DNA from 2 places in the Paenibacillus sp. sgz302191 genome. Region 2 is predicted to be linked to the other one. Evidence: a T-box and tRNA genes for the amino acid it is inferred to sense, from the RefSeq annotation. Region 2 holds a T-box; the other holds one or more tRNA genes.

Region 1 (3,411 bases), on a different contig from region 2:
TAGCCATTCCTCTGTTTCTGCTCGCCGTACTCTCGATTCGCAAACGATTCGGTTCCCCGGGCAATAGCGTCGTATGACTATATAGCGGTCGACCTCCGGGCCAGCTTTTCTATACACGCCTCCTTTGTCTGTAAGAAATAACAGCGTAGACGGCCCAAGACAAAAACAAGAGCAGCGTAATGACAAATTCCTCCCATCCTTTAACCCAAAAGGGGTTAAAGAGATTGGTCAACGATCTGCGCAAAGGGAGGCCTATGAAAAAATCCATAGTCAGAATTAACGCGATTTCCAACCCGAATAACAGAAAAAAAACAGCCAAAATTTTCAACTGGACTCTCCCCTTTGGCAATGAATTTCCACCGGATCACGACGGATGCTCAATTCTTAATATAACTAATCCTGAACATATCATGCACGCCGGAAACAAACAGCTGGCGATAAACCCCATGCTGCATGATAAGCTCGTTATGATTGCCTCGTTCAATAATTTTGCCCGCTTCAAGCACCATAATCGCCTCGGAATTTCGGATTCCGGGTATCGATGGAACAGGTCGCCTCATCCAGGATCATAACAGGCGGATCGGCTATAGCCGCGCGGGCGTTAGCAATCAACTGACATTGGCCTTGTGAAAGACTGCTGCCGCTTGCTCCAAATAGAAGTGAAATCAATGCAAAAAACACAAGCACAAGACCGTATTTCCAAATCATGCTCATGCTGCCGCCCTCTATCCCTTTATCGATCAGTTCTGCCATGATAAGCGGAATCATAACTTCAAGCGCAACCTCACCGAGCAAATAAAGCGGTGTCAGTATGGTGTCTTTTTTATATTCTCGAACACTTTGCAGAAGTCTTTTATCATATTTTATCCCCTCATAATAATGTCTAGTTGATTGTTTCACCTGTGAATCCACGGTTTGAACGCTTAAGCGATAGTTGCTATTATAGAATGTATAGAAACTATACAGTCAATAGTTTTTTAAAATTATTTTGGAGGGTAAATAATCATGCATCATTCAGACCTGTTGTCGATTAGTTCATTTGCGCATGTTTCGGGTATTGCGCGTAAAACGCTGATTTTTTATGATCGCATAGGGTTGTTTAAACCTGCTGTCATTGCCGACAACGGTTATCGGTATTATCATCGGAATCAATTGGATATCATTGGCGTCATTCAGGCGCTCAAGGACCTTGGTATGCCGTTAGAGGAAATCAAGAAACATCTGGAGACACGTACACCTTCCCGAACGCTGGAGCTGCTGCGCAAACAGGAGCAGGTGATCAAGCAGGAAATTTTAAAGCTTAGGGGGGTGGAAAACATGATCTTCCAACGTGCTGCCAGTATTGAACTTGCGATGTCTATTGATACTGATACAAATCGAATACAAATTATCAAACAAGGTGCAATTCCGTTGATGTTGAGCAATCCAGTGTATTATCCGAAAAACTCGATCTCCGATGATTTGTGGATCCAATTCCAGTCACAATTGCTTGCCGAGAACATCCCCTTAGGGTATCCGAATGGTGTTGTTATTCCTTGCGATGATATGCGTAATCAAAACGGCGATATGATCTCGCATATGTTTGTACGTTTAAAGACCGTCCTCTACAAGCAAGACTATATGCCGGAAAGCTACTATCTGGTGTGTTATGCTCACGCTGACTATGGAGAAACAGAAAAAATATATCCTCAAATTTTTGACTACATTGACAAGCACAAGCTGACGGTTATCGGCAACGCTTACGAGGAATATCTACTGGATGAGGTCACCATTTGTAATCCGGAGGAATATCTCGTTCGAGTGATGGTGCAAATTCAGGAGCCTTAATTTCAGTCGGCATGCTCGTCTGGACTATAGCTCGAAAATTTCTTCAGACCAGGTGATGAGCGCCACATTGCATATTCGAGGTATGCAAAAAGCTCTTGAATTGTCCAAGGACAAATTCAAGAGCTTTTTCATTGCTAAGTTGATGCGGTCGAGAGGACTCGAACCTCCACGGGGGGTTAGCCCACACGGACCTGAACCGTGCGCGTCTGCCAATTCCGCCACGACCGCGTGTTACCGAAATGAATAAATCATTTAACAGCGACAAAAATTAATATACCATGCAACGCCTTCAAAGTCAACTGCATCCCTTAAAAAAACTTGTATGGCAATGGCTCGAAACATACACAATAAACACAAAAGGAGGTTTACATCCGATGAAACAAGAAGAAATCGATGCCCTTGAACCTAAATATACGGGCAACCAAAGGCAGCTCACGGAAGGCGAAGCCGAAGCAATCGTGAACGACCCCAATTATAAACAAGAAAACGCCGAAAGCGACCTCGGCAGCATTTCCGCCGCAGCCGCTTACGGTTTGTTCAGAAGAACTTAGCATAACGCTCATGCCCTGTCCCTGCGGTACTACTCTTCCTCAGGGACAGCAGGCTCCTTGGGAAGCGTATATTCAAGCGGCCTCGCTTCCGTAAAAGGTTGATACACGTAGCTGCGGGCCAGCTTTACGACTCTTCTGTTCTGCTTCCTTATAAGCACGCTCTCATCGTCCCACGCAACGACGATGCCTTTCACATCGTTGCCCGGATTGACGTCGCGAATGACACGCAGCACTGTGCTTTCCACTCTGAATGCATCGAGCTGATCGTCCGAGATCATTGCATTGCGACCCTCCTTTACAAATCCTTTCCTTCATTCTGTATTAGCATACACCAAAACCGCTGCGGATGAAAATGACGCGCCGCCGCGCCATCCGCGGCTTTTTCAAATTGCAAAAAAAAGCCCGAGGGCGCAAACCCCCGGGCCTCTTTCGTATATAAAACTGAATTCAGCTGACATGCTCCTTGGAATCGTTCGTCTCGAACCAGAAATCAAGGACTTTGCTTGACATGACCCGCTTCTGAATATACTCTACCTGGTGCTGGGAGAATTGCTGTTCCCACTCGATAGAAAGTTCTGTGCAAAGTTTAACGACAGTTAGCAGCTCCGACCATGCGACATAGCGTTTGTACCAAAAAAATTGCGGGTGTTCGATCATATAGGGATACAGATCATCGAATTCTGTATGCTTGCAATCGAGCGCACGTTCAAAATGATTTTTCGCTTCAGCCAACTTGGTCATAAAATAGTCAACAGATACATTTTCAATACCCATAGATGCCAGCCTCCTCTCATACCATGTAACCATTATAAAGGAAAAATCGTTTTCAGGAAAGATTGATCCGACAAAAATCAGTCAAACACGATTTGTCCGTTTGCAAGCGAAGCGATGCGGGCCAAAGATTCGACGCGGATGCCGCGCTCGCGAATCGACCGGCCGCCGGCCTGGAACAGCTTTTCCACGGCGATCCCAACCCCGACAAGTTCGGCTTCCGCCTTCTCGATAATGCGGATCAAACCGCGGGCGGCGTCGC
Region 2 (3,411 bases):
TTCGATCATCCGGCCGATCGCCTGCTCGTTGTTCAAGCCGTTCAGCAGCTCGGAATTGACGTGCGCGCCGTCACCGGCATACGCTTCCTTCTGCACATCGCCGCCCTGCACGACTTCAATGATCGGCAGTTCGAATTGCTTCGCGAATTCCCAGTCGCGCTGGTCATGGCCCGGAACGGCCATAATCGCGCCTGTGCCGTAGCCGCCGAGCACGTAGTCGGCAATCCAGATCGGCACCTTCGCGCCGTTAACCGGATTGATCGCATAAGCGCCCGTGAATACGCCGGTTTTGTCCTTGGCCAAGTCCGTGCGCTCCAGATCGCTTTTGCGCGCCGCCTTGTCCTGATATTCTTTGATTGCGGCTTCTTGCTCCGCAGTCGTAATCGCCGCCACAAGCTCATGCTCAGGCGCAAGTACGCAGTAAGTGGCGCCGAACAGCGTATCGGGACGCGTCGTAAAAACGGTCAGGCTGCGGTTGTCATGCCCATCGATCGCGAACTGCACTTCGGCGCCCTTGGATTTGCCGATCCAGTTGCGCTGCATGTCCTTGATGCTTTCCGACCAGTCAAGCTCCTCCAGGTCTTCGAGCAGGCGCTCCGCATACTCGGTAATTTTCAAAATCCACTGGCGCATCGGCTTGCGGATAACCGGATGGCTGCCGCGTTCGCTGAGCCCGTCGATCACTTCTTCGTTCGCCAGCACCGTACCGAGCGCCGGACACCAGTTGACCGGAACTTCGTCGACGTAGGCGAGCCCTTTTTTGTACAGCTGGATAAAAATCCACTGTGTCCATTTGTAATACTCCGGATCGGTCGTGCTGATCTCGCGGTCCCAATCGTAAGAAAAGCCGAGCGACTTGATTTGACGGCGGAACGTGTCGATGTTCTTGTTCGTGAACTCGCGCGGGTCGTTCCCCGTGTCCAAAGCGTACTGCTCGGCCGGCAGGCCGAACGCGTCCCAGCCCATCGGATGCAGGACGTTGTAGCCTCTCATCCGCTTGAAGCGGGAGACGATATCCGTCGCCGTATAGCCTTCCGGATGCCCGACGTGCAGCCCCGCTCCCGACGGATACGGGAACATGTCAAGGGCGTAAAATTTCGGTCGGTCCGAATTTTCAAGCACTTTGAACGTCTTCTTCTCATCCCAGTACTGCTGCCATTTGGGCTCGATAGCGAGCGGGTTGTAGCCTTGCTGTTCTCTAGTTTCTCTGATCTCCTGCGACATGTCCAAATCCTCCCAGCCTGCATGCTTTGCAGGCATGATTAAAGTGCGCGTCGGGGACTTCCCGCAAGCGCCAAAAAACCTCCCGTCGCTAGCGCAATCGCTAGGGACGGGAGGTTTGATTCCCGTGGTACCACCCTAGTTAACATCAGGCGTGCTTCGCCCATGTTCACTCTGCCCCTTAACGCGGGTGAGACGATCCGGCTAGCACCGCCGGTCTCCTAAAGACCTCATGCGATGGTTCACCTTCCAGCTCGGAGGCGAGTTCGCTTGGCTAGCATCTGCCGGCTTTCACCTGATACCGGCTCTCTGGTAGATGCTGCGGGAAGCTACTATTCCTCGTCAAAGCTTTTAACCAATCCAATTAGCTATGATTATATGCAAAAAAATGCAGCTCTGTCAAGTAGGCCGGCCGATATTAGGCCGATGCCCCGGCGATGTCCGCCTGCCGCCTATTTGCGCGCCGCGAAAAAAGCCCGCTCCGTTCCGCGCCACGGCGGCTCCCACGCAAAATCGGCTGCTTCCTGAACGTCGCTGAATCCTGCCGCCAGCAGCTGCTCCTTGATCCAGGACAACGGATAGGCACGCTGAGCATGCACTTCATCGATGCGGCGGAAGACGCCGGGGACTTGTCCGTCCCGAACAAAAATGGTCAGGTCATGCTCGATTTGCATCCGGCTTTCGTCCAGCTCGCTCGTCCAGATGTAGGAAACATCGTCCTCGTTCAGAAAAAAAGGCTGCGTATCGGCATAAGCGATCAGCTGCTCGGGGGTGTGTACATCAAACAGGAACAGCCCGCCCGGCTTCAACCCTTGGTACGTTTGCCGGAAAGCTTGAATGATATCCTCTTCCTCCAGCAAATAGTTCAAGCAGTCGCAGAACGAAATGGCGGCATCCGCCTGCTCGGCCAGCTCCCATTCGCGCAGGTCCTGCTGCACCCAGGTCAGCGCGCCGTTTCTCGCCAGCGCTCCGTGCCGCTCAGCCTTCTGCTGAGCAACGGCAAGCATGTCGTCCGACAGATCGACGCCCGTCACCCGGTATCCTTCCAATGCGAGCGGAATCGCCAGGTTGCCCGTGCCGCAGCCCAGGTCAACGACCGTGACCGGATGCAGACCGTACCGCTTCCAACCCTCTCTCGCAAAACGAAGCCAATCCCCGTACGGCATGTCCTCCATCAAACGATCGTACGTATAAGCAAACCCTTCGTAACTCATCCTGCTCTTACGTCTCCTCTTGTTTCAGATGGGTCCAGTTTTCCTGCTGATAGATGAGCCCTTCCTTCATCAGCTTGCCAAGCGCCCGTTTGAAAGCCGATTTGCTCATGCCGAAGCGGGCGGCTATCGTATCCGCCGCCGTCTGGTCGGAATACGGCATCGCGCCGCCCGGCCGTTCGCGTAAAAAGGCGAGGATGCGCTCCGCGTCTTCGTCGCGCCCTTTTTCCTTCGGCAGACGCATCGACAAATTGACGCGGCCGTCCTCCTCGCGGACGAATACGACCCGCACATTGACCTGCTCGCCTACGCGCAGCAAATGCGTCCGCTCCGGCGCGGCGATCATGCCGATGATGCCGAAGCCCAGCACTCCCGCATCGCAGATGACGAACGTCCCCATCTGCAGCGGCTTATACACTCTGGCGTCGACATAGCGGTTCTTCCAGGCGGAAGGAGCGCGCACGCACAGTGGCGCCAAGTCTTCCTCGGCGGCGAGCTTGGCGATCAGACGCCCCTGACGGTCGTGGGCTAAAGTGGCGTACACCTTGTCCCCGACCAAAGGGCGGAGCGTCTCCAGCTCAGGCACATGTTTGTAGGGCAGAAGCAAGTTCCGCCCAAGCCCCATTTCGAGAAAATAGCCGAAACGGGGATGGATATCGACGACTTCCAGCAGAGCGACCTCGCCCAGCAGCAGAAGCGGGCGTTTCATCGTCGCCATCAGGCGGTCCTGCGTATCGTGGAACAAAAACACTTCTACGCGTTCCCCGGGCTTCACCGGGCCTGCCGTCTCTCCGTAAGGGAGCAGCACATCCTGATTGCCGTCGGTCAAAAAATATCCGTTGGGCGGAATTTCTCTCGCAACCTCAAGGCTGACTAGCGTTCCCGCATTCATGCTCATACGCGTTCCACAACCTTGGCGTCGGACCATAATCTCTCGATGTTGTAATATTCGCGGTCATCGCGGTGGAATACGTGAAGA

Evidence for each region. The T-box of region 2 lies ahead of leuS (leucine--tRNA ligase). A T-box ahead of a tRNA ligase gene usually reads a tRNA of that ligase, here a tRNA-Leu.
Region 1: it has a tRNA-Leu gene. The T-box ahead of leuS (leucine--tRNA ligase) is inferred to sense a tRNA for this amino acid. The anticodon was not compared.

What each region holds. Positions count from the first base shown of each region.
Region 1 is NZ_JBYLHY010000003.1:106,521-109,931, forward strand. It holds gene AC3G2T_RS05305 (GerAB/ArcD/ProY family transporter) at 1-77, shown strand, start outside; gene AC3G2T_RS05310 (YczF family membrane protein) at 110-349, opposite strand; gene AC3G2T_RS05315 (hypothetical protein) at 499-900, opposite strand; gene AC3G2T_RS05320 (MerR family transcriptional regulator) at 1,006-1,827, shown strand; tRNA gene AC3G2T_RS05325 (tRNA-Leu) at 1,971-2,055, opposite strand; gene AC3G2T_RS05330 (hypothetical protein) at 2,202-2,378, shown strand; gene AC3G2T_RS05335 (hypothetical protein) at 2,408-2,656, opposite strand; gene AC3G2T_RS05340 (hypothetical protein) at 2,826-3,152, opposite strand; gene AC3G2T_RS05345 (xanthine phosphoribosyltransferase) at 3,230-3,411, opposite strand, start outside.
Region 2 is NZ_JBYLHY010000006.1:319,413-322,823, forward strand. It holds gene leuS (leucine--tRNA ligase) at 1-1,224, opposite strand, end outside; T-box leader at 1,324-1,576, opposite strand; gene AC3G2T_RS11665 (class I SAM-dependent DNA methyltransferase) at 1,674-2,435, opposite strand; gene AC3G2T_RS11670 (CvfB family protein) at 2,443-3,330, opposite strand; gene rsfS (ribosome silencing factor) at 3,327-3,411, opposite strand, start outside.